DNA from 2 places in the Cryobacterium sp. M15 genome. Region 2 is predicted to be linked to the other one. Evidence: predicted binding sites of a transcription regulator. Region 2 holds the regulator's gene; the other holds the start of a gene.
The links. Region 2 encodes HrcA, which represses chaperone genes, less so after heat shock. Its sites were predicted from a motif close to TTNGCACTCGNNNNNNNCGAGTGCNAA; they were not measured.
Positions count from the first base shown of each region.

Region 1 (15,520 bases), on a different contig from region 2:
GGTGTAGTCATGCCCCTAATCTAGTGTTAGCGTCAACTAATCAGCTAGCTGACTAGTAGGAGACTGAGATGAAACTGAGCAGCGATCGTCTGCGCCAGACCGTGGTGCTGGTCAGTGCGATCCTGGCCATCGCGGGATCGTTCATCGGTTCGGGCGCCGCCGGCGGAACCCCGATCCAGAACGCATCGGGCGGAGCCCTGGCCGCCGATGCGACCCCGATCGCCCCCGCCGGCCCGGCATTTGGCATCTGGACGCTGATCTACCTCGGTCTCATCGCCTACGCCATCTGGCAGTTCCTGCCGGCGCAGACAACGGATGCCCGGCAACGCAGCCTCGGCTACCCGGTCGCCGCGTCACTGGTCCTGAACGCGGCCTGGATCCTCAGCATCCAATTCGACCTGCTCGCACTCAGCGTTCCCGTGATCGTGCTGCTTCTGGCCGTGCTCGTCCGGGCGTTCCAGCTCACCCTCGCCTCGCGACCGAAGAACCTGGTCGAGACGATCGTCGCCGACGGCACGATCGGCCTGTACCTGGGCTGGGTCAGCATCGCCACCGCGGCGAACGTGACGGCCGTGCTCGTCGCCGGCGGCTTCGGCGGCTTCGGCATCAGCCCGGACGTCTGGGCAGTCGGGGTGATCGCGGTGGCCGGTGTGGTCGGCGTGCTGATCGCCCTCTCCGGGCGTGGCCGGCTCGCCCCCTCCGCGTCCCTCTGCTGGGGACTCGCCTGGATCGCCGTTGCCCGTCTCACAGGCCCCCTTCTCTCCGCCCCGGCCGCGATCGCGGCCCTCGTCGCGGTGGTTGTCATTCTCACCGTCACCGTCACCATTCGCATGCGAAGCTCCTCCCCCTCGTCAACGCGAGGACTGGTACCCGCATGACCAGCACCTCCCCCACCGCCCCCTCGGCCCGCCGCCGCTGGGCCGGCCTCGTCTTCATCAGCGTCGCGATCGCCCTGATCATTGTCGACTCCACGATCATCAACGTCGCCATCCCCTCGATCGTGGATGACCTGGGCATCACGTCGACCCAGGTGCAGTGGGTGCAGGAGAGCTACACGCTCGTCTTTGCCGCGCTCCTACTCGTGTTCGGCACGCTCGCTGACCGCTTCGGGCGCCGCCGCCTCCTGATACTCGGCGTGATCGTCTTCGCCACGGCATCCGTCTTCGCCGCGTTCTCCCAGTCGGGCGACCTGCTGATCCTGGCCCGGCTGATCCAGGGCGTCGGCGGCGCGATGGTGCTGCCGACCACCCTGTCGATCATCAACGCCACCTTCCGTGGCCGGGACCGCGGCATCGCGTTCGCGATCTGGGGCTCGACCATCGGTGGCATGGTGGCCGTCGGCCCGCTGCTCGGCGGCTGGCTCACCACCTACTTCTCCTGGCGCTGGGCGTTCGGCATCAACGTGCCCTTCGGCATCGTCATCATCATCGGTGTGCTGGTCTTCGTGCTCGAATCCCGGGATGCCGGGGAGCCTCGCCGCGTCGACGTGGTTGGCGCCATCCTCTCGGTCATCACCAGCGCCTCGCTTGTCTTCGGGCTGATCGAGGGCCGCACCTACGGCTGGTGGCGCACCAACAACGCCCCGACGATCGGCGACTGGACCTGGCCGTACTCATGGTCGGTTATCCCGTTCGTCTTCCTGCTCACCATCGTTTGCGGGATCGCCTTCGTCTCCTGGGGCCGCTACCGGCAACGGGCCGGCCAAAGCACCCTGCTCGCCTTCTCCCTGTTCGCGATCCCCTCGTTCCGTAACGGCAACATCGCCGCCATGATCGTGTCGCTCGGCGAATTCGGCATCATCCTCTCGCTGCCGCTCTGGTTGCAGAACGTGCTCGGCTATGACGCCCTGCAGACCGGTTTCGTGCTGCTCGCCCTCGCGGTGGGCTCGTTCCTGGCCAGCGGGCTGTCGGGCGCGTTCGGCAACAAGACCTCGCCGGAGGCGATCGTGCGCATGGGCATCATCGCGGAGATCATCGGTGTCACCGGGCTCGGCATCGTCATCACCGCGGAAGCCACCTGGCTAACGGTCGTGCCGTTCCTGTTCGTCTACGGGATCGGCGTCGGCCTGGCCACTGCGCAGCTGACCGGCGTGGTGCTCAAGGACGTCCCTGTGTCGCAGAGCGGCCAGGGCTCCGGCACCTCCAGCACCGCCCGACAGATCGGGTCCGCGCTCGGAATCGCGGTGCTCGGCACGGTGCTGTTCACCGCGGTCGGCGCATCGCTCGACGCGAAGTTGTCCTCCGTGCCGGGCTTTTCGGCCCAGACCCAGACGCAGATCGTCGACGCGGTCGTGAACAGTGCCGGCTCCGCGATCCCGGCTCTCGAGGCGCAGAGCCCGGCTGTGGCGGATGCCGCGCGGGAGGCCTTCAGCGACGGTACCCGGTACTCGGCCTTCGCCGCGGCCGGGTTTCTCGTGCTCGGCTTCCTGGCGACGCTGCGGCTCTCCGGAACGGCGCCGCATCACGAGCAGCGCGAAGAGGAAGCGACCGGAGCAAGCGTCACCGCCGCCCGCACGTCGGGGGAACCGGTCTAGGGCCTGTTGCTTATAGCCTGGCGGGGGTTTTTGGCAGAGATTCCGGCACATGTCTCCTACTGGCATGGTGACGCCCGGCCGCATGGAGAAGGGCCCCGGCAGAACCCGGGGCCCTTCAGGTCAGGCAGTCGAGCTAGTTGGTGCGGGAGTACTTGTTTTCTGCATCGAACTTGTAGATGCCGATGGTTGCACCGGTGGGGTCGCCGTTCTCATCAAACGTGATCGGACCGGAGAAGCCGTCATAGTCGACCTGCTCACCGGCCTGGAGCGCTGCAGCAGCGGTCTTGAAGTCGGTGACCTTGGTGCCATCGCCGGTTCCACCGGAGACCTGACGCAGATAGCTCGCAATCGACTTGCCCGACACGTCCTGACCCGCGTAGGCGGCCAGGGCGATCAGAACGACGGCGTCATACGACTCGGCGGCGTAGCTGAAGTCGGTTAGCTTCGGGTCGATTTCGAGCAGGCGCTTGGTGAAGTCACCGAGCGATGCGGTATCGAGGCCCGGCAACGTGCCCTGGGCACCTTCGATGAGGCCGGCCGCGAAGTCGGCGCTGTAGTCGGATACGTTTCCGTCGACGAGGTACAGCTTGTCGCCCGCGAAGCCCGTGGCGACCAGGTCGGGAACGATGACCTTGGCCTGGTCGAACGTGATCAGGGCAATCGCGTCGGGATCCTGAGCCGTGACCTCGGCGATCTGAGCGGTGAAGTTCGGGTCGCCCTCGTTGAACAAGGCCGTCGCGACGACCTCGCCGCCGCCGGCGGTGAATGCGTCACTGACGTACTTGGCCAGACCGGTTCCGTAGGCATCGTTCAGTACGATGAGGCCAAGGGTGGCGTTTCCGTCTTCAGCAATCAGGTTGCCCAGCACTTCACCCTGCAGCACATCGGAGGGCGCCGTACGCCAGTACAGACCGTTATCGGCGTACGTGGTGAACGCGTCCGAGGTGTTGGCCGGGGAGAACTGCACGACGCCGGCACCGGTGATCTGGTCGATCACGGTCTTGGACACACCCGACGAGGCTGCACCAACGATGGCCGAGACGTCCTGCGACAACAGGTCGGTCACGGAGACGGTGGCGGTGTCGGTCGTGGTGTCGCCCGAGTCGCGGAAGATCGCATCGATGTTGATGCCGAGGCCAGCCTCGTTGATGTCGTTGATAGCCAGCTGAACGCCCGCTTCTTCGGGCGGGCCGAGGAAGGCCAGTCCACCACTCTGCGGGAGGATAGTGCCGATCTTCAGGGAAAGATCACGATCACCAGCCTGGACCGGCTGGAAGTCTGCAGCAGAATCCGCAGTGGGAGCTGCTGATTCTGCGGGCGCCGTAGCAGCACCATTGCTGCAGCCGGTGAGCAAGAGGGCGCTCACGCCGATGAGGGCGACACCGGTAACGAGGGTATGAACTGAGCGGGAGGCCGAGGCCTTCGCGAAAACGCTCATGTTGCTCCTTGATTGATAAAAGGGGTAAGACTGGTCAGCCGATTGACTGCCGTGGTGTCAGAGTAGGCAATCAATGGCCCGGAAACCTACCCCTTCATAGGAGAACTTGGTAAAGCGACCAAATCGTTACGAACGGCGGCCGGTCATCCCTTGATAATCAATGATCTGGTTCTCCGTCAGGGCAAAAACACACTCTCCCCAGGATGCGCACACGGCGGTTCCCGAAACCACCCGGGGCCAGCCCGCTTCGAGCGAGGCGCCACCATCGTCTGCGGTGATGACCGCGGCCAGGGCTGCCGTGATGACCCCGTCATAGGCTTCCGCGCCGCCAGCCGTGGCCGTCAGCCCTGGGTCGGCGGTCTTCAGCCGGGCAGTGAACTCCTCGTCAGCGGCAAGGGGGGTTCCCCCGTTGGCAAAGTCGATGAGGGCCACGATGGTCGTGTTGCCAGCAAAACTGTCAACATCCGCTGGCAGCGCTGTCGTTGCGTCCCACAGCACCAGGTCGACGCCGCGCGCCGCAAGGTCCGCGTAGGCGGCGGCGAGGTCGCCATAGGAGTCGCGGTGAATGAGCTGCACGGGGTGGGTGGGAGTGGTCTGGTCGGCGAGGATATCGCGCACGGCGATTTCGGTGCCGGCTACCTGGGCCGCGCCGCTCGCAGCATTATCACCGGTCATGGGAAACAGCGTGCCGATGCTCAGCGTGCCGTCGCCGGTCGGGCTGGTGCTGACGACCGGAATTGGAATCGCGGTCGACGTGGCCGCCGGCGCGCCAGTACAGCCAGTCAGGGCCAGGGCGAGCAGAAAAACTACGGCGATCGTGGGGCGATGGGGCATGTGAATCCTCAAGTACTGAAATGAAATGAAATGAATTGAACTGAACTGACGCGTGCGAGCTGACGGTTCAACGTATCGGCTGGCCGGCCCGTTCTTTGGAGCTAGGCGACTTCACGGATGCTGCGCCGAGGACTGCGACCGGACGCCACCATGTCAACCATCAAAATGATCAGGGCCACCCAGACCAGTCCGAAGCCGACCCAGCGTTCGAAGGGCATTGCCTCGTTCAGAATGACCACGCCCACGAGGAACTGGAGCACCGGCGCCACGAATTGAATGAGCCCGAGCACGGTCAACGGCAGCCGCCGAGCGGCCGCGGCGAACAGCAGCAGCGGCACCGCGGTGATGATCCCGGCCGCGAGCAGGCTCGCCGTGTGCCAGGGCGACACCGTGCCGAAGGTGATTCCGGAGAGTCCCGAGACGACAACGAGTTGCACGACGGCGACCGGGGCCAGCCACGCGGTCTCCAGGGTGAGACCGGTGACGGCATCCACACTCGGACCGACGCGCTTTTTGATCAGACCGTACAGCCCGAAGGAAAATGCGAGAATGAGCGAGATCCACGGCAGGGAACCGTATCCGACGGCGAGAACGACGACGGCGACACCGCTGACCACAATGGCCACCCACTGCAGCCGGCGCAAATTTTCCCGCAGCACGAAAACGCCGAGCAACACGGTCACGATCGGATTGATGAAGTAGCCCAAGGCCGCTTCGACGACGTGTCCGGTGGTCGCGGCGATCACGTAGGTCTGCCAGTTGATGAAAATGAACACCCCGGCCAGGCCCATGGTCCACACCAGGCGCCGCTGCCGCAGGGCCCGCCCGAGCACCGTCCAGGTGCGGGTGACCGTGATGATCAGAGCGCAGAAGACGAGCGAGAACAGCACCCGCCAGGCCACGATTTCAAACGCGCCGGAGGGCGCGAGTAGCAGAAAATAGAGCGGCAGCGCACCCCAGAGGGCATAGGAGAGACCACCGAAGACAAGGCCGGTACGGTACGTGGAATGGGCTGTCGTGCGGTGCGATGCGGCAGCATCCGTCATGGTCTTCTCCTGCGGAACAAAAGTGCACAAACAAAAAACTCCCGAACAGCAATGCTATTCGGGAGTTTCAGTCTAGAGACTAGGAGCGAAGAGAACTACTTAGCGTACGACGACGGCGAGCACGTCGCGAGCGGAGAGAACCAGCAGGTCATCGCCACCGAACTTGACCTCGGTTCCGCCGTACTTGGAGTAGATCACCTTGTCGCCGACGGCGATGTCGAGGGGGACGCGGTTGCCGTTGTCGTCAATGCGGCCGGGGCCGACTGCAACAACTTCGCCCTCCTGGGGCTTTTCCTTCGCGGTGTCAGGAATGACCAGACCTGATGCGGTGGTCTGCTCGGCGTCGACCTGCTTGATGACGATGCGATCCTCGAGCGGCTTGATGGAGACCGACACGGTTGACCTCTTTCTAAGATTTGGGTTAGCAGACTCCCAGCGAGAGTGCCAAGTGAAGTTTAGGGGGGTTCTGGCACTCACGCAACGTGAGTGCCAGATGGGGGGTCATTTTGCTAACGTTGCAGCATGGATCGAACCGAACTCGTTGAGCTGCTTTCCCCCGCGAGTTTGCGGCTGCTGGACTCCCTGCCGCCGTATGACAGCCATGGCGACGTGCTGAAGCTTGTGAGCGATCTGCGCAAGGCCGGACACCCATCCGACGTCGTGTCGGCCGTGCTCAACCAGTCCCGGCTTCGGGCGAAGGCCACCGTCAAGTTCGGTGAATTCGCCGAGCGGATGCTGTTCACGGAGGCTGGCCTGGAGCAAGCGACACGATTGCGAGTCGCCGCGCTGCACGCCGGTCGGTTCGCCGGGCTCAGCACAGCCCTGGGCCGCCCACCGCGGGTCGCCGACCTCGGCTGCGGCATCGGCGGCGACGCTATGGCACTCGCGGCCCTGGACGTTTCGGTCGTCGCCATCGACGCCGACGAGGTCACGGCGACCGTCGCGAGCTTCAACCTTGCACCGTTTCCCAACGCTTCTGCCCTGCAGGCCGACGCGGAGACGTTCGACCTGGGCGACTTCGACGCGGTCTGGCTCGACCCAGCCCGCCGCACGAGTGGACACAGCAACACGACGCGGCTGACTCGCTCCGAGGACTACTCCCCCTCACTCGACTTCGCGTACCTGCTGGCCACCCGCTTGCCGCTCGGGATGAAGCTCGGCCCCGGTCACGACCGCGACCGGATTCCTGTCGACGCCGAGGCCCAGTGGGTGTCGGTGGATGGCCAGCTGGTGGAAATGGGGCTGTGGTTTGGCGCGCTCGCACGCACCGGCATCCGTCGATCGGCTCTGCTCTTGACTCCCGACGGCACGCACGAACTGACTGCCCCCGAAGACAGTGCAGACGTCGAAGCGGGCAGCCTGGGAAATTACGTATATGAACCCGATGGCGCGGTGATTCGGGCGCGGCTGATCGGTGATCTAGCCCGCTCGCTGGACGCGCATATGTTGAGCGAGGGCATCGCCTACCTGACCAACGACAGGCTCACTCCAACACCGTTCGCGAGCGCGTTCCGGGTGCTCGAGACTCTGCCCTTCGACGAAAAGAAGCTGCGGTTGGCGCTGTTTCAGCGACGGATCGGTACCCTCGAGATCAAAAAACGCGGCGTCGACGTGGATCCGGCGACGTTGCGCACCCGACTCAAGCTCAAGGGGCCCGAGTCAGCGACCTTGATTCTGACGCGGGCAGCCGGGCAGCGCGTTGCGCTGCTCGTGGAGCGTGTGCGCTAGCTGGCGAGCTTGCTGCCCAACTGCGAAAATTCTCGGCGGGTACGCGTTGTCGAGCGAATTTTCAAGCTCGGTACGGACCGCCCTAGAGCAGGGGCAGCACGGTGCGACTGATAAAGACGATCCAGCCGGCCGCGAGTAGAACGCCAACGAGACCGCTGACGAGACCGCTGAGCCAGAGAGTACGCGCCCGGTTCTCGGTGGTGCGCGCGATCAGCGCGAGGGTGATCGCGATGAGCGCTGGCGGCAGGCCGAACACACCGATCACTCCCAAGCCGAGCCCGGCCACGCCACAACCCACGGCGGCGATCGAGAGCCGGCGGCGGCCGGTGATGCGCTCTACCTCCGCCTCGGTGTAGATGTACGGCACGAACTCGGTGGGAGCGGTCACGGTGGACGCCCAGTCGAGCTGGCTGCCAGGCGGCGCGGGAGCACGCGTGTAGCCCAGCTGCGCCGAGGCGTCATCGTGCTGGTGGTGTGTCGTCATGGGTGTCCTCTGGCCGCGAACCGCGAGCAACGGAACGCTGGGATCAACCCGTGGTCGGTCGAAACGTGCCGAGCGGCCCCGCACGGGGCCACTGCTGCGTCGCTATCTGTAATAACCCGCGCCCGTGGAGGCTGCGGCAATCACGAAAGCGATCGTGATGATGGTGAAAATGGTGCCGCCGAGCAGTCCGACGTAGCCGAGGATGGTTCCCCAGAGAGCAAGCCCGCGTCCCTTTTCGCCGGTTTTCTTGATCTGGCTCAGGGCGATGTGGCCGGTGACGATACCGACGACCGAGACGAGGAGGATCGAGGTAACGAGCGAGATGATCGACAGAACGTTGTACTTGTCCTGCGGGTTCTGCTGGCCGTACGGATTCTGGCCGTAGGCCGGCGGCTGACCGTAAACCGGAGCCTGGCCATATCCCGGCGCTTCCTGACCTTCCGTTGCCGGGTAGCTTGGCGCCGCCGGATAGGCCGGAGCGGCCGGAGTTTCGTAAGCGGGGGGTGCGCTGGGATCGGTCGGCCTGGAGCGCGTCGGGTCGTTGTTCGTCGGGTCGTTGCTCGTCGGATTGGCGGGGGGCTGGGTGGGATCAGACATCTGCGGTCTCCTCTGTGCTAAAAATTCAGGGTCGCTCGACCAGAATATCGCGTGAGCCTGCGAGTCGGTGACTTCCGGGGCAGATCAGACCTGAATCTGGTCGACCGGCAGGGTCGAGTCGGCGCCGAATTCCAGCGTTGAAGGTTCGCTTCCAGCCATGATGAGCTGCGCGCCCAGGGCTGCAATCATGGCGCCGTTGTCGGTGCATAGAGAGAGGGGCGGGATGCGCAAGGCGATGCCGGCGGCATCCGTTCTTTCGGTGGCTACTTGGCGCAGCCGCTGGTTAGCGATGACACCGCCGCCGAGCAGCAGCCGCGGCACGCCGTAGTCGGCGCAGGCAGCGAGAGCCTTGGTGAGCAGAATGTCGACGACCGCCTCGCGAAAACTCGCCGCAACATCGGCTGCTGGCACCGGTTCGCCGGCATCCTGACGCTGTTCCACGAAGCGGGCGACCGAGGTTTTCAGCCCCGAAAAGGAGAAATCGTAGCGGTGCGCGGCCATGTCCTTGGGCTGGCTGAGACCGCGCGGAAAGCGAATGGCCTTCGGGTTACCGTCAGCGGCGACTCGGTCGATCTGCGGTCCGCCGGGGTAGGGCAGCGAGAGCAGCCGGGCCACCTTGTCGAAGGCTTCGCCAGCGGCATCGTCAATGGTCTCGCCGAGCAGTTCGACGTCGCTGACCAGGTCGCGCACCAGCAGCAGCGAGGTATGCCCGCCGGAGACCAGCAGCGCGATCGTCGGGTACTCGAGCGGGACTGCGTCGCTGGTGTCGGTCATGCTGGTGTGAATGGAACGATGCAGCAGGTCGGCCCCGACGTGGCCGACCAGGTGGTTGACCGCGTAGATCGGCTTGTCGAGCGCAACGGCGAGCGCCTTCGCAGCGCCGACACCGACCATCAGGGCGCCGGAGAGTCCGGGCCCGCAGGTGACGGCGATGGCATCAAGATCGTGCAGGCGGATGCCGGCCTCAGCGATGGCCGCGTTGATGGCCGGCACCAGTTCATCGAGGTGCGCGCGGGCCGCGATCTCCGGCACGACGCCGCCATAGCGGGCGTGCTCGTCCATCGAGCTCGCGATGGTATTGGACAGCAGGGTGGTTCCGCGCACGATGCCGATGCCGGTTTCGTCGCAGGAGGTTTCGATGCCGAGCACGAGGGGATCGGTGCGGTTCATAATCGTCACGGGATCTCCACGGCTACTAGCATTGATTCCAATTCGGGTATATTCAGGCGCATAACGATGGCGTCGACGTTGTCTGGCTGGTAATAACCGCGGCGCACCCCCACGTCAAGGAATCCGAGGCGCGCGTACAGGCGCTGGGCACCCGGATTATCGGCGCGAACCTCGAGAAAGATCAGCCGGGCGCCGCGTTTGCGAGCTTCGCTGATGAGCGCCTCCATGAGTGCACGGCCGAGTCCGTGACCGCGGGCCGAGTCGGCGACGGCGATGGTCTGGATGTCGCCTTCTGTGGCACCTTGGGGAGCGAGCAGTCCGGCGTAGGCTTCGATCGTGCCCGGGGAATCCGGCGGGAAAGCCACGAGGTAGTAGCAGGCCGGGTCTCCGAGATCGCGCAGCATCATGGGCGCCGACCAGGCATCGTTTTCAAAAATGGTCGTCTCGAGGTGCATGATGGCAACCAGGTCGGCTTCGTGCGCGCGGCGCAGCTGCCAAGTCATCGGCTGACCCGCTTGGGGCCGTTCGACAACGTGACATCGGGTGAGCGCAAGTACAGCGGCGCATTGGCCGCGAAAGGGCGGTGGTGGGCGAAGCTCAGCTCGGCCACCAGTCCGAGGTCTCCAGCCGCCACCGTGGCGGCGTCGATTCGGGGCCACAGCGCGTGCAACCAGGTCGGGTCGTCGAGTTCGGCCGGTTTGGCTAGGCCGGGCACACCGACGCGCACCGGCAGACCCACGGCATCCGCTTGGGAATAGGCGCTCCAGTAGATTTCGCGGCGGCGGGCGTCGGTCACGACGACGAGCGGTCCACTGTGTCCACGGCGGTAGTGGCCGTAGGCGATGGCATCGTGGCTGATGACCGGCACGAGCGGTTTGCCGGCTCCGAGGGCGAAGACACGGGCCGAGGCGATGCCGACGCGCAGACCGGTGAAGGGTCCGGGGCCCATACCGCCGACCACGCCGGAGAGTGCAGCGGGCGCGATATCCGCTTCCCGCAGACACTCGAGAATGAACGGGCCGACGATTTCGGCGTGGCGCATCGTGTCGGCCTCGCCGCGTTCGGCGATCACACCCCGGCTGAGGTCGACGACGGCAACGCTCGTGCCAGCAGAGGTATCAATGGCGAGTAGCACTCGTTCAGCCTAGCTTTGATGGGGCGAGCGTTTTGCGCTCCGGGCGCTGGTGTGATCAGGTCAGAAAAAGCACGGTGGCGGCCGTTAGTGCAACGACGACGAGGATCGTGCGCAACACCGGGGCCGAGAGGCGCCGACCGATGCGGGCGCCGATCCAGCCGCCGAAGGCTGACCCCACGCCGATCAACAGAGCGATCACCCAGTCCACGGTTCCGCTCGAGATGAAAATGATCGCCGACACGAGGTTGGCCATGCCGGCCAGAACGTTCTTGGCTCCGTTTGCCCGGTGTATATCGGTGGACCAGAGGATTCCCAACAGGGCAAGGAGCACCACGCCCTGGGCCGCTCCGAAGTATCCACCGTACACACCCGTACCGAGAATACCGAGTACCAAACCGAAGGTGATCGGGCGGGTGTCGGTGGTGGCGCCTTCGGGCGCTTTGCGCCGAACGTACCGTGCCACTTTGGGCTGCACCGCCGAAAGCATGGCGGCCAACAGCAGGAGGTACGGAACGACCACCGAGAAGGCCTCCTCCGGCAGGATCAGCAGCAGCAAACCGCCGGTCACCCCACCGACAGCCGAAAACACGGCCATCCAGGCCACCGGTCGCCACTGTGACTTGAGTTCCCGCCGGTAACCGTAGGCACCCGCGACCGACCCGGGAACCAGGCCAACGGTGTTCGACACGTTCGCGGTGATCGGCGGCACGCCCAGGGCTAGCAGCGTAGGAAAAGTGATCAAAGTCCCCGCGCCGGCGACCACGTTGATGATGCCAGCGGCAATCCCGGCGACCAGAATGATCGCGCCTTCAAGAAGAGTCATTGAGTAAGAGTTCCCTGTGTTTGAGTGTTCAACGGCGACGTCGCCGACAGCGGGCACCAGCAGACACGCTAGACCAACGCCAGACGGTCCCAGCGGGGGCCGTGACCGGCCAGGGTCACGGTACGCGGCTCATCCAGGTCGTGATCCAGGTCGAGAACGGATGCGGCAGCATCCGTTTCCGACGTCACGAGCGCGCGGCCCTGCGGCCGCTCGATCTCGATGTCCAGCCAGGATTCGGTGATGCCATCGAGCAGGCCGCGGCCCCACTCGACCACGACGATCGAGCGGGCGAAGTCGATATCGAGGTCGTCGAGTTCCATGGCGCTGCCGAGGCGGTACGCGTCGACGTGTACGAACGGCGGCCCGCCCACGAGACTGGGGTGTGTGCGAGCGAGCACGAAAGTAGGGCTGGTCACGGCTCCACGCACCTGCAGCCCCTCGCCGAGGCCGCGCGTCAGCGTGGTCTTGCCCGCCCCAAGCGGTCCGGTGAGTACGATGAGGTCACCGGCCAGCAGGGTAGCGGCGAGATCCACCCCGAACCGGTGCATCGCCGCCGCATTCGCAATCGTGCGGTGCAGCTCAGCCATTGATGTGTCGCCGCGTCACCCGGGGCCCGATTCGCGTGACGATCTCATAGTTGATCGTGCCGGCGGCGTCGGCCCAGTCGGTGGCACTCGGCGCGCCCGTTGCCGGGTCGCCGAACAGTACAACCTCGTCGCCGACAGCCACGCCCGGGTTTTCGGAGCCGAGGTTCACGACAAACTGGTCCATCGCCACCCGTCCGACCAGCGGGTAGTTCGCGCTGTGAATGTGCACGAGCGCCGCCCCCGAGGCCTGCCGGGGAATGCCGTCGGCATAGCCGAGCGGCACGAGCACGAGCGTGGAATCCTGCGGTGCGCGCCACAGATAGTCGTACGAGACTCCGGCGCCGGCACTGACCCGGCGCACCAGGGCTACCCGTCCGCGCAGGGTCATGGCCGGAATCAAGCCGAGATCGGCCGAGGTTGCATCGTCAAAGGGCGACAGCCCGTAGATAGTGATACCGAATCGCACCATGGTGAAGCGAGCAGCCGGCAGCCGCAGTGCCGCTGCGGACGATGCAAGGTGCACGAGCGTGGGGGTCAGCCCGGCCGCGCGGGCGGCAGCGACACCGCGTTCGAAGCATTCGAGCGCCTGCTGGTCATCGAACGCCGACGCATTGGCAAGGTGGCTCATGACACCGTCGACGCGCAGCAGCCCGACCCTTTCGAGCGCAGCGGCGAGCGCGAAGACCTCGGCCCAGTCGTTCTCGTGCACGCCGTTCCGGTTGAGGCCGGTTTCCAGTTTCAGATGAACGGATGCGCTCTGGCCGAGTTCCGCCGCGGCATCCGCTACCTGTTGCACCTGTTGCGCTGACGAGAGACCGAGCGTGACGTCGTCGTCGACCGCGGCGCTGAAATCGGCGTCGGGGTCGTGCAGCCAGGCGAGAATCGGTGCATCGATTCCGGCGTCACGCAGGACCAGTGCCTCGTCGATGTCGGCGACGCCGAGCCAGTCGGCCCCGCCCGCGAGGGCAGCACGCGCCACCGGCACAGCACCATGCCCGTAGGCGTTGGCTTTGACGACCGCCATAACGTGCGCGGTGCCGGCGACAGCGCGCAGGTGGGCCATGTTGTGGCGAATGGCGGCGAGGTCGACCACGGCCTCGCGAAAACCGGTCACTGCTCCCCCTCGGCGACGACGAAGGCGCAAGCCACGCCCGCGTCGTGCGTCATGGTGACGTGCACCCGCGTGATGCCACGCTCGGTGAGCGCCGCCTGGGCCGCCCCGCTGAGTTGGAATTCCGGATTGCCGTGCGGGTCATTCACAATTTCCATCTCGTGCCAGGTAGCGCCCCCACTGTCACCGAGGGCCTTGATCAGGGCTTCCTTGGCGGCGAAACGCGCTGCTAAAGAGTGCACCGGCAGACCGCGTTCGTTTTCCGTGAACAACCGCGGCACCAGGCGCGGCGTGCGCGCGACCTGACGTGCGAACCGCGCCAGGTCGACCACGTCAACCCCGATGCCCTTGATCATCGTGCCACCTCGACTGGCACTACTCGACCGTGACGGACTTTGCGAGGTTGCGCGGCTGGTCGACGTCGAGACCCTTGGCTATAGCTAGCTCCATGGCGAACATCTGCAGCGGCACCACAGCCAGTAGCGGCTCGAACAGCGGCGCCGCGAGGGGAATGTGAATGACGGTGTCGGCAAACGGCAGTACCGCGGCGTCTCCGACCTCGGCGATGACGATGATGCGAGCGCCGCGGGCCCGGATCTCCTGAATGTTGGAGACGACCTTCGGATGCAAATGGGCTGAGCCGCGCGGGCTCGGCACGACGACGAAAACCGGCTGGCCGGGCTCGATCAGGGCGATCGGGCCGTGCTTGAGTTCACCGGCGGCGAAGCCTTCGGCGTGGATGTAGGCGAGCTCCTTGAGCTTGAGCGCCCCCTCGAGCGCGATCGGAAAGCCGACGTGGCGGCCGAGGAACAGTACCGCGCGGGTATCGCTCATCCAGCGCGCCAGCTGGCGCACCTCGTCTTCAACGCCGAGAACGGTCTGGATCTTCTCCGGCATGGCCTGCAGTTCGGCAACCTGTGCGGCCTGCTCGGCAGCACTCAGGCTCCCGCGCACCCGGGCGAGGTGCAGGGCGAACAGGTAGAGGGCGGTGATCTGGGCCACGAAGGCCTTGGTCGACGCCACGGCAACCTCGGGCCCGGCGTGGGTGTAAATCACCGCGTCACTTTCACGTGGGATGGTCGCGCCCTGCGTGTTGCAGATGGAGATGGCCTTGGCGCCGAGCGACATGGCGTATTTGACGGCCATGAGCGTGTCCATGGTCTCGCCGGACTGACTGATCGAGATCACCAGGGTGTCTTCGCTGAGTACCGGGTCGCGATAGCGGAACTCGTGGCTGAGTTCGACGTCCACCGGTACCTGCGCCCACTTTTCAATGGCGTACTTGGCTGTCTGGGCAGCGTAGGCCGCAGTTCCGCAGGCGATGATCACGATACGACGGACGCCAGCGAGCACGTCGTCTCCGAATTCGGTCAGTTCGGGAACGACCACCTGTTCGGCGGTGATGCGCCCGCGAAGGGTGTTGGCGACGGCATCAGGCTGCTCGGAGACTTCCTTCGCCATGAAGCTGGTCCAGCCTCCTTTTTCACTGGCGGAGGCATCCCAGGCAATGTCGAACTCTTCGGTCTCGACGGGGTGACCGTCGAAGTCGGTGACGGTGACGGCATCCGCTGTGATGGTGACGATCTGATCTTGCCCGATGGCGACGGCGCGACGGGTGTATTCGACGAACGCCGCAACGTCGGAGCCGAGAAAGTTCTCGCCCTCGCCGAGACCGATGACGAGCGGCGAGTTGCGGCGGGCTCCGACGACGATGCCGGGCTGGTCCTGGTGCACGGCGAGCAGCGTGAACGCTCCGTCGAGGCGTGCCACGATGGTGCGGAAGGCCTCGGCCAGATCGCCGACGCGCTGGTATTCACGGCCGAGGAGCACCGCGGCGACCTCAGTGTCGGTCTCACTCAGAAAGGTGAAGCCTTCGGCGAGCAGTTCGCCCCGCAGCTCGGCGAAGTTTTCGATGATGCCGTTGTGGATGAGGGCGAGCTTGTTGTTGTCGCCGAGATGCGGGTGCGCGTTTTCGTCGTTGGGACCGCCGTGGGTGGCCCAGCGGGTGTGACCGATTCCGGTGTTGCCGTCGTT
Region 1 is NZ_PJJW01000041.1:396,219-411,738, forward strand. It holds gene CXY83_RS16770 (MarR family winged helix-turn-helix transcriptional regulator) at 1-11, opposite strand, end outside; gene CXY83_RS16775 (tryptophan-rich sensory protein) at 69-878, shown strand; gene CXY83_RS16780 (MFS transporter) at 875-2,533, shown strand; gene CXY83_RS16785 (ABC transporter substrate-binding protein) at 2,667-3,971, opposite strand; gene CXY83_RS16790 (hypothetical protein) at 4,098-4,805, opposite strand; gene rarD (EamA family transporter RarD) at 4,907-5,851, opposite strand; gene groES (co-chaperone GroES) at 5,951-6,247, opposite strand; gene CXY83_RS16805 (class I SAM-dependent methyltransferase) at 6,374-7,579, shown strand; gene CXY83_RS16810 (hypothetical protein) at 7,662-8,063, opposite strand; gene CXY83_RS16815 (DUF4190 domain-containing protein) at 8,166-8,660, opposite strand; gene tsaD (tRNA (adenosine(37)-N6)-threonylcarbamoyltransferase complex transferase subunit TsaD) at 8,745-9,830, opposite strand; gene rimI (ribosomal protein S18-alanine N-acetyltransferase) at 9,836-10,333, opposite strand; gene tsaB (tRNA (adenosine(37)-N6)-threonylcarbamoyltransferase complex dimerization subunit type 1 TsaB) at 10,330-10,965, opposite strand; gene CXY83_RS16835 (sulfite exporter TauE/SafE family protein) at 11,021-11,788, opposite strand; gene tsaE (tRNA (adenosine(37)-N6)-threonylcarbamoyltransferase complex ATPase subunit type 1 TsaE) at 11,857-12,375, opposite strand; gene alr (alanine racemase) at 12,368-13,438, opposite strand; gene CXY83_RS16850 (holo-ACP synthase) at 13,486-13,842, opposite strand; gene glmS (glutamine--fructose-6-phosphate transaminase (isomerizing)) at 13,862-15,520, opposite strand, start outside.
Region 1: the regulator HrcA is predicted to act here: its motif matches at 6,318-6,344, upstream of groES (co-chaperone GroES).

Region 2 (15,520 bases):
CGCCGCTCTCCAGGAAGAACCCACCCAACTGCTTGTGGCGGGCGTGGAACGGACTCACACGGAGGTTGCGGGGGGAGAGCTTGGACTGGAGTGGGTGGAGGACGTCGTAGATTTCCACGAAATTCTGCTGTGACGTCTCGTTGACATATTCCGAGGTCAGCTGGACCTCTTCAAAGCGATGAATATCGCAATCACCCAGATCAATCTCTGAGCTGCCGGTGGTCAGCAGTTCGGCAACGGCGCGGGCTATACCAGCAGAGTGAGTCACCCACACGGCTTCGGCGACGAAGAAGCCGTCCAATTCCTTGGACTCGCCCACCAGGGATCCGCCGTCGGGGGTGAAGGAGAAGATGCCGTTGAAGCCATCCTCAATGTCGCTTTCCTGCAGCGCGGGCAGGATCCGTTTGGTGGCTTCCCACGCCGGAAGGAAGTCCTCCAAGGTGAAATCCAGCCGGGAGGGCATGTTGTGTTCGTTGATCGCGGCGGGCTCAAAGGTGCCGAGTTCGTCAAGGTCAACGGGCATGGGGCGGTGAGCGTAGGACCCGATGCCGTAGCAGTCGCCGTGCTCGCGGTAGTACAAGTCCTGGTCCTGGTGTCGCAGAATGGGTAAGGAGGCCCCGTTGGGCAGGTCGTTCTTGCCCTTCAACGCCAGCACCGGAGTGGTTTTGACGTACTGGTGGGCCAAGGGCAGAAGAGGAACGGACATGCCGATCATTTCGCCGATCTTGGCACCCCAGAAGCCTGCGCAGGAAACCACGATGTCAGCTGGGATAACACCTCCGGACGTCTGGACGCCCGTGACGCGTCGGCCGGACTGTTCAATACCCGTCACCGTGGTCTTGCCCCGGTACGTGACGCCCGCGGCTTCCGTGCGCTTGATCAGCAGCTGAACGGCGCGGGCGGCGTCGGCCAGACCGTCGCTGGGGACATGGAGTCCACCTAATATGTCTTCCTCGTTCAGGAGGGGATAGAGCTCCATGCACTCTTCACGCGAAAGCATCTTGCCGCTAATTCCATACGATGCTGCGTATCCGAGCTTTCGCTTCAGGTCAGCGAGACGCGTCTCGGTGGTGGCGATCTCGAGGCCGCCGACCTGGTTGAAGCAGTTGACGCCGTCCTCGGTCAAGGACAATAGCTTCTCCACCGTGTACTTGGCGAAGAGTGCCATGGACTTTGAGGCGTTGGTCTGGAAGACAAGACCGGGGGCGTGGGACGTCGACCCCCCGGGCATGTTCAGTGGCCCTTGGTCAAGGACAGTGATGTTGTTCCAACCCCGGGTAACTAGTTCATCGGCCAGGTTCGTGCCGACGATTCCAGCTCCGATAATGACAATGCTTGGCGTCGATGCCATGTGGTTTCTCCTACTGGTATTCGTGTGTGACTATCTCTGCTGGTGTGGTGGCTTCGATCTACCGAAACACGACGGTGCTGGTCCGATCCAGGAGCACACGGTGTTCGCAGTGCCAGCGGACGGCCCGGGAGAGAGCCAGGGCTTCGGCGTCCTGTCCGACTATTGAAAGAGCGGTCGGTCCATAGCTGTGATCGACCCTGATGACTTCCTGTTCAATGATTGGACCCTCATCCAGTTCCGCAGTGACGTAGTGGGCCGTGGCGCCCACCAGCTTTACGCCACGGTCGTAGGCCTGGTGGTACGGGCGCGCACCCTTGAATCCTGGGAGGAAGGAATGGTGGATGTTTATGGCGCGGCCTTCTAAAGAGCGGCAAAGATCATCGGACAGTACTTGCATGTACCGGGCAAGTACGACAAGGCCGATGTCGTGCTCGCCCACCAGTTCCAGCAGGCGTTGCTCGGCGTCTAATTTGGTTTCGGGAGTCACCGGGAGATAAATAAAGGGGACGCCGGCGGCCTCAACCATGGACCGGTGGGTTTCATGATTGGAAACCACAAGGGCAATATCGCCTTTGAGGCTTCCGCCTCGCCAGCGGAAAAGCAGGTCGTTAAGGCAGTGCCCGAATTTGGACACCATTACAAGGATGCGTTGTTTCGTCTCGTCATGAAAGCTAAATTTCATGTCGAAGCGGTCAGCAATCGAACGGAATTCTTCCTCGAGCCCGTCCGGGGTGTTGACAGAGGGACCTGAGAATGCGGTGCGCAGGTGCAGAGTTTCACGGAGGCCATCATCGAACTGCTGGTGTTCTTCAATGTTGAAGCCACGCTCAAAAAGAAACGTGGTGACCGCGTGGACAATGCCTGCGCGTTCGACGCACGACAATGTAAGAACGAACTTTTTCGACTGGTTTTCCCCAGTGACCTCCGACTGAGGCAGCGTGCTGGTAGATGAGTCTGTCGCCATTAGCGTCATGTCTCCGCCTTTAGATATATTCCAAGAATAGCCACTGATATATTAGATTTAGGTGCGAGCGTATACTGGTCGGGGATAGAGGTCAATAGTCTTCCTACTTGAATTGAAAGAGGTCCACGGATGGCTGTCGAAGCCTGGGTGAGTGCTGGTGACGTTGCCGCAAAGAGGTCGTTGGCGGATGTAGCCTACGAACGCATTCGGGACCGGCTGCTGATGCTGGACATCAAGCCCGGTGGTCTACTTCATGATGATGAGCTGGCCAAGGACCTTGGCATCGGGCGGACACCGGTGCGCGAAGCTTTGAAGCGGCTGGAGCTCGATCGCCTTGTTGTCTCCTACCCGCGCAGAGGAACTTTCGCGACGCGAGTGGAGGTGACTGACCTTGCGTTCATTTCCGAAATCCGAATGCAGCTTGAACCCCTTGCCGCTTCCCGGGCTGCCCGCGTTGCTACGGCGTCTGCCAGGGAGCAACTCCGGAGTGTCATGCGCGCCGTTGAGGCATTCGACGCGAACGCAGCATCCGTTGTCGAAACACTGCGGCTGGACGCCAGCGTGCACCGAGGCATCTATGCCGCCGCCGCCAATCCCCACCTCGAAGATGTCCTGATCCGCTACGACAATCTCGCGACACGAATTTGGTGCATGGTCTTGGATCGCCTGCCCGACCTGACCAGGCACGTCCATGAGCATGTGGACTTGCTCCGTGCCGTTATTGACGGAGATGAGGCCGGAGCCGCTAACCTCGCGCGGATCCACGTCGGTGGCTTCGAGCACGCGGTACGCGAAGCTCTTTTTGCCGCCTGAGGAAGGCGTCGCCGAGCAAGAAACTCGAGCGCAGGCGTCAGTGGTGCGGGTTAGGCTGGTTTTAGACCTGCACCAAATTCAAGGAGATCGCTTTGGCCGTACGACCCGCCACGACCGGATCCCGCACCGGCAAGGCAGCGCCCGCGCGACCGAATAAAGGCACCGTCATTCCCCAGCTCGGCTGGCATGAGGTACGTCCGGCCCCGATCGTGCTCGTCTCCGGCACCGAAACGTTCCTCGCCGAGCGAGCCATCCGGCAACTGCGCGACTTTCTCAAACGCGAAGACCCGAGCCTTGAAATCAGCGACGTGCAGGCCGATAGCTACGCGCCGGGTGAGCTGCTCACCCTCGCAAGCCCGTCGCTGTTCGGCGAGCCGCGGCTGATTCGGGTCAGCAATGTCGAAAAATGCAGCGACATTTTTCTGGCCGAGGCGCTGGACTACCTGGAGAACCCAGCCGAGGATACCTACGTCGTGCTGCGGCACGGCGGGGGAGTGCGTGGCAAGAAACTACTCGACACCATCCGCAGCGGTCGTGGCGGCGCGATCGAAGTTGTCTGCAGCGAACTCAAGAAAGACACCGAGAAATACGAGTTTGCGTCGAACGAATTCAAGGCGGCCGGCAAACGCGTCACGGTCAGTGCGCTCCGCCAGCTCGTCGCAGCGTTTTCTGATGACCTGGCCGAACTCTCCGCGGCCTGCCAGCAGCTCATCTCTGACGCGACGAGCGAGGTGACCGAAACCACAGTGGATCGGTATTACGGTGGCCGGGTCGAAACGAACGCGTTCAAAGTAGCCGATTGGGCCATCGCTGGCCGCAACGGTGAGGCCCTGGTGACTCTGCGTCACGCTCTGTCTTCGGGGGCCGATCCGGTGCCCATCGTCGCGGCGTTCGCCATGAAGATTCGCACCATGGCCAAGGTGTTCGGTGCCCGTGGCGGGTCAGCGCAGCTCGGCGCACGATTTGGCCTGGCCCCGTGGCAGGTGGAACGCGCGCAAAAAGACCTGCGCGGCTGGAGTGACGAGGGCCTGGCCCGCTGTATCCTCGCGCTGGCCGAAACGGATGCCGCGGTGAAGGGTGCCGGGCGCGACCCGGTGTTCGCGCTGGAACGTCTGATCGGCGTGATCTCTCGGCGTGGCGAGCACTAGCGGTTGCCGGTGCATCGTGGCACCAGATTTCAGCGGTCGCCGGCGTCGGCAACCGTGATACTTGCGCGGTTCAGGTAGAGCCACACTCCATGCTGAAAACTCGGATTGCCACACACCCGGGTGGCCACCCAGACCGGCAGCAGGGTCGACGAACTGGCCAGATCGGTCGGCCTGGCCAGGGCCTCGAACGATGACGGCAGGCCCGGGCAGTATTCGAGTTGCACTCGCCCGCTGATCTCGGTGAACTGCACCGACACCGGCCGTTCGGCGGGCGGCGCCAGAATGCGTAGTGCTCCGAGCGCGGCGACGGCCAGCAGGGCGGCGACGGCGAACACCGCACCGAGCCTCGAGAACGATCGGACGTGGCGAGAAATGCGCGCAGGCCGCCCGGGTTCGAAGTCTTCCGGGTCGTGCTGTCCCGTTGCGGCTGCACTGAGGTAGAACAAGATTCCAATGATTAGAAGCACGATCGAAGCCAGCGAGATCAGCAGCTGGTCGCGCGTACTGCCGGACACTGCATCGTTCGTGTTGACAGCCAGCCACACCGCGATGGCGAAAGCTGCGGCGCTGAGCAACGCGGCGACAAAACGAGCGTGCGCCCGTCGATGCTGGGCGCTTTCGGCGGTGCTGAAACTTGCCGGTGGGGTGCTCTTCACCGCGTCAGTCTAGTGGGGTTGCCGGCCCGCGAGGCGGACCACCGAGTCGTGCCGGGCCTCACGTCAAGAACAAAAAACCCCCGCCGATGAGGCGGGGGTTTCTGTGTGACGAGGGGCGTCACCCGCTCGCTGGGAGCCGAGACAATCACCTCACGTGCGGGTGTCGATTAGACGAGTGCGGAAACGGCCTTCGCGATGGCCGACTTCTTGTTCGCAGCCTGGTTCTGGTGGATGACACCCTTGCTGACGGCCTTGTCGAGCTTCTTGGAAGCAAAGGCGAGACCGACGACGGCCTTGTCCTTGTCGCCGGCGGCAATCGCGGTACGAGTCGCGCGAATCGCGGACTTGAACTCACTCTTGACGGCCTTGTTGCGCTCCTGGGCCTTCTTGTTGGTGCCAATTCGCTTGATCTGCGACTTGATATTTGCCACGTTGTTTACGCTTTCGTTAGGTTCGAGTACGGACAGCCGCTGAGCGGGTAGAGGGCGCTCAAGCGGCGAAAATCGTGCGGGGTGGGACCCGACACGCAAGCCAACCACTAACAGTACCAGTAATCACCTGCACTCCCAAACGCGCCCCAGTCGCCTGAGAGATGGTCGCGCCCGATATCGGCGGGCGCTACGCCGGTGATCGCGGCGCCCCAGTCGTATCGGGCACGCACACGGATGCCGCGACCTCAGACCGGACGCGGCCGCGCCGTCACCTGTCCGGCAACCCGCAACAGGATCGTCGTGAAACGTTCGGGCTGGGCCAGGCTCGCCAGATGCGTCGCGCCGTGCACCACGACGACCTTCCCGTTGCGGCAGGCGGCAAGGAAGCGCCGCTCGTTCAACCGAAAATGATCGAGCGCGCCATTGACCAACCAGATCGGCCCCGGATACGCGGCCAGGCTGGCCAGCGGAGTCAGTGTCGAGGTCGCGCGCAGCCCGGAATCCATCACGTCGAGAGCGGCGCCGCCCGCGAGTACATCGTGTGCCCCGGCGGAAGGCAGCATGAGGTGCACCATGGCCTCGTGCAGCCATAAGCCCCGATCGGGCAGGCGATGAATCCAACGGGCCAGCAGCCGATACCCCTCGAGCAACATTCCCTTCGGCACGGCGCTACAGCCCGCAGCCACCAGTCCGGCCACTCGATCAGGGTGCTCTCCGGCGTAGGCCACGGCGTAGTAGCCGCCGAGCGAGAGCCCGACCAACAGCACCCGGCCGCCGAGGTCTGCCACTCCGTCGTCGATGGCGGCGAGCGCGGCCGGCACCGTGAACGGCTCGCTCATCCGCTGCCCGTGTCCCGGCAGATCAATCGCGAGCACGGGATACCCGGCCGCACGCAACCGCTCCTCTTGAAAACGCCACATCGTGGCCGAGGTGCGGATGCCGTGCACGAGCAGAACCGGCACGAGGGCCTCGGGAGTCGCCATGCCCGTGAGCCTAGCCAGCCGCGGGGCCAGTCAGCTGGGCGTCCGCCCCGGGCTGCGCCACACCTGTTTGATTCGCCCGAAAGGTTGGCCCAGCCGGCAGCACGCTGGTGACCCTCACGGGGCGCAGTCCACGCCTGGCGGGGTGAGCAGGCTGGTGCAAAGTTGCCCTCCCGTTCGACGCCACCAGTCGCGTCGAACGTCAACGTGCACCGAGCGTGGAAGAATGGGTGAACTATGTCACCTCGAGCCCTTCACGCGCTGGAACCGGCCGCCACAGCCCCCGAGTTCATCCGCAACTTTTGCATCATCGCCCACATCGACCATGGCAAGTCGACGCTCGCCGACCGGATGCTGCAGATCACCGGCGTCGTCGACGAGCGTTCCATGCGGGCCCAGTACCTGGACCGCATGGATATCGAGCGTGAGCGCGGCATCACCATCAAGAGCCAGGCCGTGCGCATGCCGTGGGAGCTGGACGGCGTCACCTACGCGCTGAACATGATCGACACCCCCGGCCACGTCGACTTCACCTACGAGGTCTCCCGCAGCCTCGCTGCCTGCGAGGGTGCCATCCTGCTCGTCGACGCGGCCCAGGGCATTGAAGCCCAGACCCTCGCCAACCTCTACCTCGCCCTCGAGAACGACCTCACGATCATTCCGGTGCTGAACAAGATCGACCTGCCGGCCGCTGACCCCGACAAGTACGCCCGCGAACTGGCGAGCCTCATCGGGGGCCGGCCCGAAGACGTGCTGCGCGTGTCCGGCAAAACCGGCGCCGGGGTGCAGGAACTGCTTGACCTCGCCACCACGATGATTCCGGCCCCGAAGGGCAACCCGGATGCTGCCGCCCGCGCCATGATCTTCGACTCGGTCTACGACAGCTATCGCGGCGTTGTCACCTACGTGCGCATGATCGACGGGCACCTGAAGGCCCACGAAAAAATCCAGATGATGTCGACAAAGGCGACCCACGAGATCCTCGAGATCGGCGTCATCTCGCCCGAACCGATCGAGAGTAAGGGACTCAAGGTCGGCGAGGTCGGCTACCTGATCACCGGCGTGAAGGACGTTCGACAGTCCAAGGTCGGCGACACCATCACGACCGCCCTGCGCCCGGCGACCGACGCGCTGCCCGGCTATAACGAACCGCAGCCCATGGTGTTCTCCGGGCTGTACCCCATCGATGGCAGCGACTACCCGGCGCTGCGCGAGGCCCTCGACAAGCTCAAGCTCTCCGACGCGAGTCTCGGCTACGAGCCGGAGACCTCCGTCGCCCTCGGTTTCGGGTTTCGCTGTGGCTTCCTCGGCCTCCTTCACCTCGAGATCATCACCGAACGCCTCGAGCGTGAATTCAACATCGACCTGATCACGACGGCGCCAAGCGTGCCGTACGAGGTGACCACCGACGATAAGCGCACCGTCACGGTGACCAACCCGAGCGAATACCCCACCGGAAAGATCGCCAAAGTGCTCGAACCCATGGTCAAGGCCGCCATCCTCGCGCCCAAAGACTATGTCGGCGTCATTATGGAGTTGTGCCAGAGCCGCCGCGGCACGCTTCTCGGTATGGAATACCTCGGCGAAGACCGCGTCGAGATTCGCTACACGATGCCGCTGGGTGAGATCGTGTTCGACTTCTTCGACATGCTCAAGGGCCGCACCGCCGGCTACGCCTCACTCGACTACGAGCCCTCCGGCGAGCAGGAAGCCGACCTGGTCAAGGTCGACATCCTGCTGCAGGGCGAGCAGGTTGACGCATTTTCTGCCATCGTTCACCGGGACAAGGCTTATGCCTACGGCGCTCTCATGACCGGGCGCCTGCGCAAACTTATTCCGCGCCAGCAGTTCGAGGTGCCCATCCAGGCCGCGATCGGCGCCCACATCATCGCCCGCGAGAGCATTTCGGCGATGCGTAAAGACGTGCTCGCCAAGTGCTATGGCGGTGATATCTCGCGCAAGCGCAAACTGCTGGAGAAGCAGAAAGAGGGCAAGAAGCGCATGAAGATGGTCGGCCGGGTCGAAGTTCCCCAGGAAGCGTTCATCGCGGCACTGTCGGGGGACATTGAGACGAAAGACAAGAAGTAAAACAGATGCGCAGGGCTACTTTCACCGACGCCGCCGTCAGCTACGCTGCCATCGGCGGCACGCTGGCGCCCGATCTGATGAGCTATCCGCCCAAGGGTTACCGCCCGATGGAACAGAGCGTGAAGCTGGGCAGTTCCCACGAACGGTTCGCAGCCGCGACCAAGTTGCTGATGACGTGGGGAATCCAGCGCGGCAGCGGTATGGAGGTGACCGATCTTGAGAACGGTACCGGCGTGCAGTACACCCCGGTCACCTTTCAAGCCGACGGCACCCCGGCAGTCGGGCAGCAGCATCCGGTCAATGAAGCGACTTTCGCAGACGACGGCACGCCATATATCGCCAACGGTATGACCGCGACGTTGAAAATGAGGGTCTGGCTCTTCGCCGTGACCGCGCCGGTGCGCGTGGTCTACGTTATCGACGAGGCCGCCCGCATCGGGTTCGCGTACGGAACTCTGACGGGTCACCCCGAGAGCGGCGAGGAATCCTTCATCGTCGAACACCGGGACGACGACTCGGTCTGGCTGACCATCCGCTCCTTCTCACGGGCCAGCACCTGGTACTACCGCCTGGCCTGGCCGGTGCTGCGCTTTCAGCAGGCGAAATTCACCAAGCTGTACCTGCGGGCCCTGCATCCCGTCGGCGCGATCAAATAACGCGCAACAAATAACGCGCATCAAATAACGCGCATCAAATAACAAGCGTACTGGAGCTCTATCCATGGCCGGACCCCACCCCGTCGGCGACCCAGCACCCGACGACGGACTCCTTCCCGCGTCAGCGGTCGTCAGTGCGGCCGAACGCGATTTCGGTGTGTACCTGCACGTGCCGTTCTGCCGGGTGCGCTGCGGCTACTGCGACTTCAATACCTATACGGCGACCGAACTACGCGGCGTCAAACAAAGCGACTATGCCAGCCAGGCCGTGCTCGAGGTCGATGCGGCCGCCCGCATCCTCACCGCGTCCGGTGTGCCGGCACGCGAAGTCGCCACGGTGTTCTTTGGGGGAGGTACGCCGACGCTACTGCCGGTGACCGACCTGACCCGCATGCTCGCTGCGGTGCGCGAGCAGTGGGGTCTGGCAGACGGCGCCGAGGTCACCACCGAAGCCAACCCAGACTCGGTCGACGCCGCCTACCTCGGTGCCCTCGCCGACGCTGGATTCACCCGGGTGTCGTTCGGCATGCAGTCTGCCGTGCCGCACGTGCTCGCCACGCTGGAGCGCACCCACGACCCCGAGCGGGTGCCGCTCGTCGTGGAGTGGGCCCGCGCCGCCGGGCTCGACGTGAGCCTCGACCTGATCTACGGCACGCCGGGGGAGTCCCTCGCGAATTGGCGCACGAGTCTCGAACAGGCGCTCAGTTTGCATCCCGACCACCTGAGCGCCTATTCGCTCATCGTCGAAGACGGTACCAAGCTCGCCCGGCAGATTCGCCGCGGCGAGATCGCGCCGACCGACGACGACCAGCAGGCTGACTTCTACGAGCTGGCCGACGAACTTCTCGCTGCCGCCGGGTACGACTGGTACGAGGTCAGTAACTGGGCGACGAGCGACGCCCACAGATCCCGACACAACCTCGCCTACTGGACCGGCCAGGACTGGTGGGGCGTCGGCCCCGGCGCCCACAGCCACGTCGGCGGCGTGCGCTGGTGGAACGTCAAGCATCCGGCCGCCTACTCCGAACGGATGCTGGGCGGCCTGTCACCGGCCGCTGGTCGCGAGACGCTCGACGCGCCCACCCGCGAGCTCGAACGCATCCTCTTGCAGAGCCGGATCCGCACCGGAATCCCGGTCGCATCGCTGTCGGCGGCGGGGCGCGTCGAGGTGGCCGGTCTGATCGCCGACGAACTCATCAATGCCAGAGCCGCCCTGACCGGAACAGTGGAACTGACCCTACGCGGGCGACTTCTGGCCGACGCCGTGGTGCGGCGCCTCAGCGATTAGCTAAAGAATTTGATGGTGAGCGGGTAGGCGTAGCCCTGGCCGCGATTGGCTGCCAGCGCGGCCAGGATCGAGAAAATGATGCCGAGGGCGAAGGCGACCGGCAGAATCAGGTATCCGATCAGTATGCTCGTCAACGCGGTTGCCACCACATAAACGATCGTCAGGGTGATCTGAAAATTCAACGCCGTTGCGCTGTGCGCCCGAATGAACGGACCACGATCGCGCAGCATGAGGTAACCGATCAGGCCGGGTAGAAAAACGAGCAGAATGCCGCCGACGTGAATCAAAGTCGCCCACATCTTCTCGTCGGCCGGGCTCATCGGCCGGCGAGGGATATTTTGCGAGTAGGGATTTTGCGGCGGGGTGGATTCATAGGGGTTCGTGCGCGGATCGTTCTCGGACATGTGGTCTCCTGTTCGAGTAAGTTGGCCTGGTCGCGGCGGTTCCGGTGCTTAGTCGCCGGAGCCACTCATTCAGTCGTGCAGTTGCCACGTCTACCCCCTCCAGACTAACCATGTCAATGGTGAACTGACCGGAATCGACCACGGATATCGGTAGTTCCGGCCGTCCCGTGGCTTTTTCGACGTTCGGTTCACGATTGTTTGGGGCGTTCAAAGATTGTGACTGTGGATCGCTCATGATCGTCCCCCTCACTGAACGCGCTGGGCGGTATACGCGTAATTAAACCCTCGCTTCGAACTGCTGGCAATGGGTCTGCTCAGGCAGTCGCGATATGATTAGCAGTCAGTGGATGCGAGTGCCAACGATGTGCTGGCAAACGTACCTTCCCGTGTGACCCTTAGAGCGCGCGGTGAGCGGCATCCGCAGAACTCAAGCTGGACCTCACGAATCAGGAAGGTGGGCGCAATGGTTTCCGACCGTGGCCTCGATGTGTTGCGCGTCATCGTGCAGGACTACGTTGCCTCTCGTGAACCCGTCGGCTCCAAATCCATCGTTGATCGCCACGCCTTCGGCGTCTCCGCTGCCACCATTCGTAACGACATGGCTCTCCTCGAAGAAGAAGACCTGATCGCAGCGCCGCACACCTCGTCGGGGCGCATCCCCACCGATAAGGGCTACCGAGTTTTCGTCGACCACCTCGCTGATCTGCGGCCACTCACGCCGGCGCAACGTCAGGCCATTGAAACCTTTCTGGGTCACGCCGCCGACCTTGACGAAGTGCTCGTGCGCAGTGTGCGACTGCTCTCCCAGCTCACTCATCAGGTCGCGCTCGTGCAGTATCCCTCTGTGTCTCGCGCCAAGGTACGGCACATCGAGTTCGTGCCCCTGACCGAGACGCGCATCCTGTCGGTGCTGATCACGGATTCCGGCGGGGTGGAACAGCGCGTGATCGATTTGCCGCGGGCGCTCGATGAGCAGACCCTCGTAGAAGTGCGCGCCCGACTCAATGTCGCTGTCGTCGGACTCGGCATGGCCGAGGCCAGAGCCGCCCTCGCCGCGAGCGTGTGGCCGGGCGCGCCGATGCTGCAACCGCTCATCGACCTCATCACGAGCACCCTCGCCGACCAAATCGGCGCCAACCGCCAAGATAAACTCGTCATGGCCGGGGCAGCGAACCTTGTGCGCACCGAGGAAGATTTCTCCGGCAGCATCTACCCGGTGCTCGAAGCCATCGAAGAGCAGGTGGTACTGCTGCGACTGTTCGGCGAGATGGAGACCGACCAACACGGAGTTTCGGTGAGCATTGGCCGGGAGAACGCGGCGTTCGGCCTGCCCGAGGCAAGCGTGTTGACCAGCGGCTACAGCGCGAACGGCAACCTCGCCCGCCTGGGCGTGCTTGGTCCCACGCGCATGGATTACTCCAATAACATGGCGGCGGTGCGCGCCGTCGCTCGCTATCTCTCCCGACTGCTCGGCGAGACCTAAATCTGTTGCCGCCTCGGCGGCAGAGACCACATCACCAGAACCAGAATCATCATCATAAAAAACTCAAGGAGAGCCACCTTTGGCTGACCACTACGAAGCTCTCGGCGTTGACCGCGACGCAACCACCGACCAAATCAAAAAGGCCTATCGACGCCTTGCCCGTGAACTGCACCCCGACGTGAACCCCGGCGCTGAAGCGTCGGAACGGTTTAAAAGCATCACCCATGCCTATGACGTGCTGAGCGACGCGAAACAGCGTCAGAAATACGACCAGGGTGGCGGTCAGAACGGCGGGTTCGACGGCCAGAACTTCGGTAACTTCGGCGACATCTTCGAGACCTTCTTCGGCGGAGGAGGCGGCAGCAGCCGCGGCCCGCGGTCCCGCCGCGAACGCGGCCAGGACGCCCTTATCCGGGTTGAACTCGACCTCGATGAGGTCATCTTCGGCACGCACCGCGACCTCGAGGTCGACACCGCGATCGTTTGCGACACCTGCAAGGGTTCCTGCTGCGCCCCCGGTACATCACCGATCACCTGCGACATCTGCCACGGTACCGGCAGCATCCAGCGCGCCGTTCGGTCTCTGCTCGGCAACGTGATGACGTCGAGCCCGTGCGGCTCCTGCCGCGGTTACGGCACTATCATCGCGACGCCGTGCATGACCTGTTCCGGGCAGGGCCGCGTGCGCGCCCGGCGTACGGTTCCGGTGGACATTCCGGCCGGAGTCGACACCGGCCTGCGCCTGCAGATGCCCGGCAGCGGAGAGGCGGGTCCGGCCGCCGGTCCGAATGGTGACCTCTACCTCGAGATGAAGGTGCGCCACCACGACGTGTTCAGTCGCGACGGCGACGACCTCATGTGCTCGCTCGACGTGTCGATGACGAACGCAATTCTTGGCACCAACGTCACCGTGAAAGCGCTCGACGGTGATATCGAGGTGGAGATTCGCGCAGGTTCGCAAAGCTCAGAAGTGCTCACGATCAAGGATCGTGGTATCACCAAGCTGCGCGGCAGCGGGCGAGGCGACCTGAAGATCGGCATCCACGTGCTTACGCCCACCAAGCTCGACCACAAGGAACGCGACCTGATCGAGCAGTTCGCTGCCCGTTACGCCGCGCCTGCGCCGACCCTGAGCCAGTACCAGCAGGGCTTGTTCGCGAAGCTGCGCGACCGGTTCCTCGGCTGACGTGGCACATTTCTATCTGCAGGAAACGCTCCGGGCGGCGCAGTGTCGCCCGGGGGAGGTCGTTTCCGTTGATGGCGCTGAGGCACGGCACGCGGTCACGGTGAGCCGGGTTCGTCCCGGAGACCGGCTGCGCTTAGGCAATGGAGCCGGGTTGCTGGTGCAGGGGACGGTGCTGACAGCGGAGGCTACGGTGTTGACCCTGCGCGTGGATGACGCGAGCGAGACCGCGGTGGCGACGCCGCGCATCCGTCTGGTACAGGCCCTCGCCAAGGGTGATCGCGACGAGCTTGCCGTTCAAGCCGCCACCGAACTCGGTGTCGATGGCGTCATTCCCTGGGCCGCATCCCGTTCCATCACCAAATGGGAGGGCCCGAAGATAGCCAAAGGCCACGAACGCTGGGTCAGCATTGTGCGCGAGGCCAGCAAACAGTCCATTCGGGCCTGGTTGCCAGAGGTCGCGCCGCTCGCCAGCACCAAACAACTGGCCGTGCTCGCCGCCACCACACGGATGCTGCTGCTCGAGCCGACCGCGAGCGGTCGCCTCACCGAGGTGGCCGCGCCCACCGACGACCGCGACATTCTGCTCGTCGTTGGGCCCGAGGGTGGAATCTCCCCGGCCGAGCTACTTCTGCTGGAACAAGCCGGCGCGACCCAGGTACGCCTCGGTGACACCGTGCTTCGCACGTCGACCGCCGGTCCCGCTGCCCTCGCAATCCTCAATGCGACCTTCGGCCGCTGGTAGCGCCGCTTAAGATAGAGGCATGTCTTCTTCCGGTTTTGAACCGACCATTTTCAGCCGCATCATCGCGCGTGAGATTCCAGCGACGATCGTCGCCGAGACCGAACACATCATCGCGTTCCTCGACATTGCCCCGAAAGCTCCGGTGCACGTCGTCATCACCACCAAAGACCCGCAGTATCAGAACGTCGTCGAACTGGCCGCAGGCAACCCGGCCCTTTTGGCCGAACTCGTCTCGGTAGCCGAGCGCATCGCTGCCGAACGAACCAACGGGCAGTTCCGCCTCGTCTTCAACACCGGGGCGGCCGCCGGCCAGACCGTGTTCCACGTACACGCCCACGTGCTGGGCAGTCAGGAACCGACCGAATCCCTCGGGGAGGACTCGCTTGGCGCCCTCTGAGCCCCACAACGCGAAATCCGGCAACTCCGCCGCCAGCGTCACCACCGAGTTGCGCTTCACCATCGATGGCGTTGCCATGGTGCGCCTGCTCGGGCCCGAAGATCGCTACCTGAGTACCATAGAGGCTGCCCACCCCAAGGTGGACGTGCACGTGCGCGGCAACGAGGTCACCCTGAGCGGCTCGGCTGGCGAGGTAGCGGCAGTGCGTCGGCTGATCGAGGAACTGCAGCTGGCACTGCGCACTGGCCATGATCTCGGCGAGGCCGAGGTCGCCACGTCAGCGCGGATGCTCGCTGCCGACAGTTCGGTGAGTCCATCCGCTCAACTGGGCGCTCCCATCCTCACAGCACGGAACAAGAGCATTCGGGCCAAGTCGATCGGGCAGAAGGACTATGTCGATGCGATCGACGACAACACGATCGTATTCGGTATCGGCCCGGCCGGAACGGGCAAGACCTATCTGGCCATGGCCAAAGCGGTGCGGGCGCTGCAGAACAAAGAGGTCGAGCGCATCATCCTGACTCGCCCGGCCGTGGAGGCTGGGGAAAGACTGGGTTTTCTGCCTGGCACCCTCACCGACAAGATCGACCCGTACCTGCGCCCGCTCTACGATGCGCTCGGCGAAATGCTCGACCCCGAGCTCATTCCCAAATTACTCGCTGCTGGCACGATCGAGGTGGCACCGCTGGCCTACATGCGCGGGCGCACCCTCAACGCGAGCTTTGTCGTGCTCGACGAAGCCCAGAACACCACGCCGGAGCAGATGAAGATGTTCCTGACCCGCCTGGGGTTCGGCTCGAAGATGGTCATCACCGGAGACGTCACCCAGATCGATCTGCCGGCCGGCACGAGCGGCCTGAAACTGGTCACGCGCGTGCTCGACGGGATCGACGATATCCACTTTGCGTACTTGACCAGCGCCGATGTCGTGCG
Region 2 is NZ_PJJW01000033.1:86,989-102,508, reverse strand. It holds gene CXY83_RS05385 (FAD-dependent oxidoreductase) at 1-1,351, opposite strand, end outside; gene purU (formyltetrahydrofolate deformylase) at 1,410-2,324, opposite strand; gene CXY83_RS05375 (GntR family transcriptional regulator) at 2,445-3,128, shown strand; gene holA (DNA polymerase III subunit delta) at 3,221-4,276, shown strand; gene CXY83_RS05365 (hypothetical protein) at 4,306-4,932, opposite strand; gene rpsT (30S ribosomal protein S20) at 5,100-5,363, opposite strand; gene CXY83_RS05355 (alpha/beta fold hydrolase) at 5,609-6,346, opposite strand; gene lepA (translation elongation factor 4) at 6,581-8,431, shown strand; gene CXY83_RS05345 (DUF1990 family protein) at 8,437-9,087, shown strand; gene hemW (radical SAM family heme chaperone HemW) at 9,152-10,375, shown strand; gene CXY83_RS05335 (DUF4870 domain-containing protein) at 10,372-10,779, opposite strand; gene hrcA (heat-inducible transcriptional repressor HrcA) at 11,243-12,262, shown strand; gene dnaJ (molecular chaperone DnaJ) at 12,342-13,448, shown strand; gene CXY83_RS05320 (16S rRNA (uracil(1498)-N(3))-methyltransferase) at 13,450-14,190, shown strand; gene CXY83_RS05315 (HIT domain-containing protein) at 14,210-14,587, shown strand; gene CXY83_RS05310 (PhoH family protein) at 14,574-15,520, shown strand, end outside.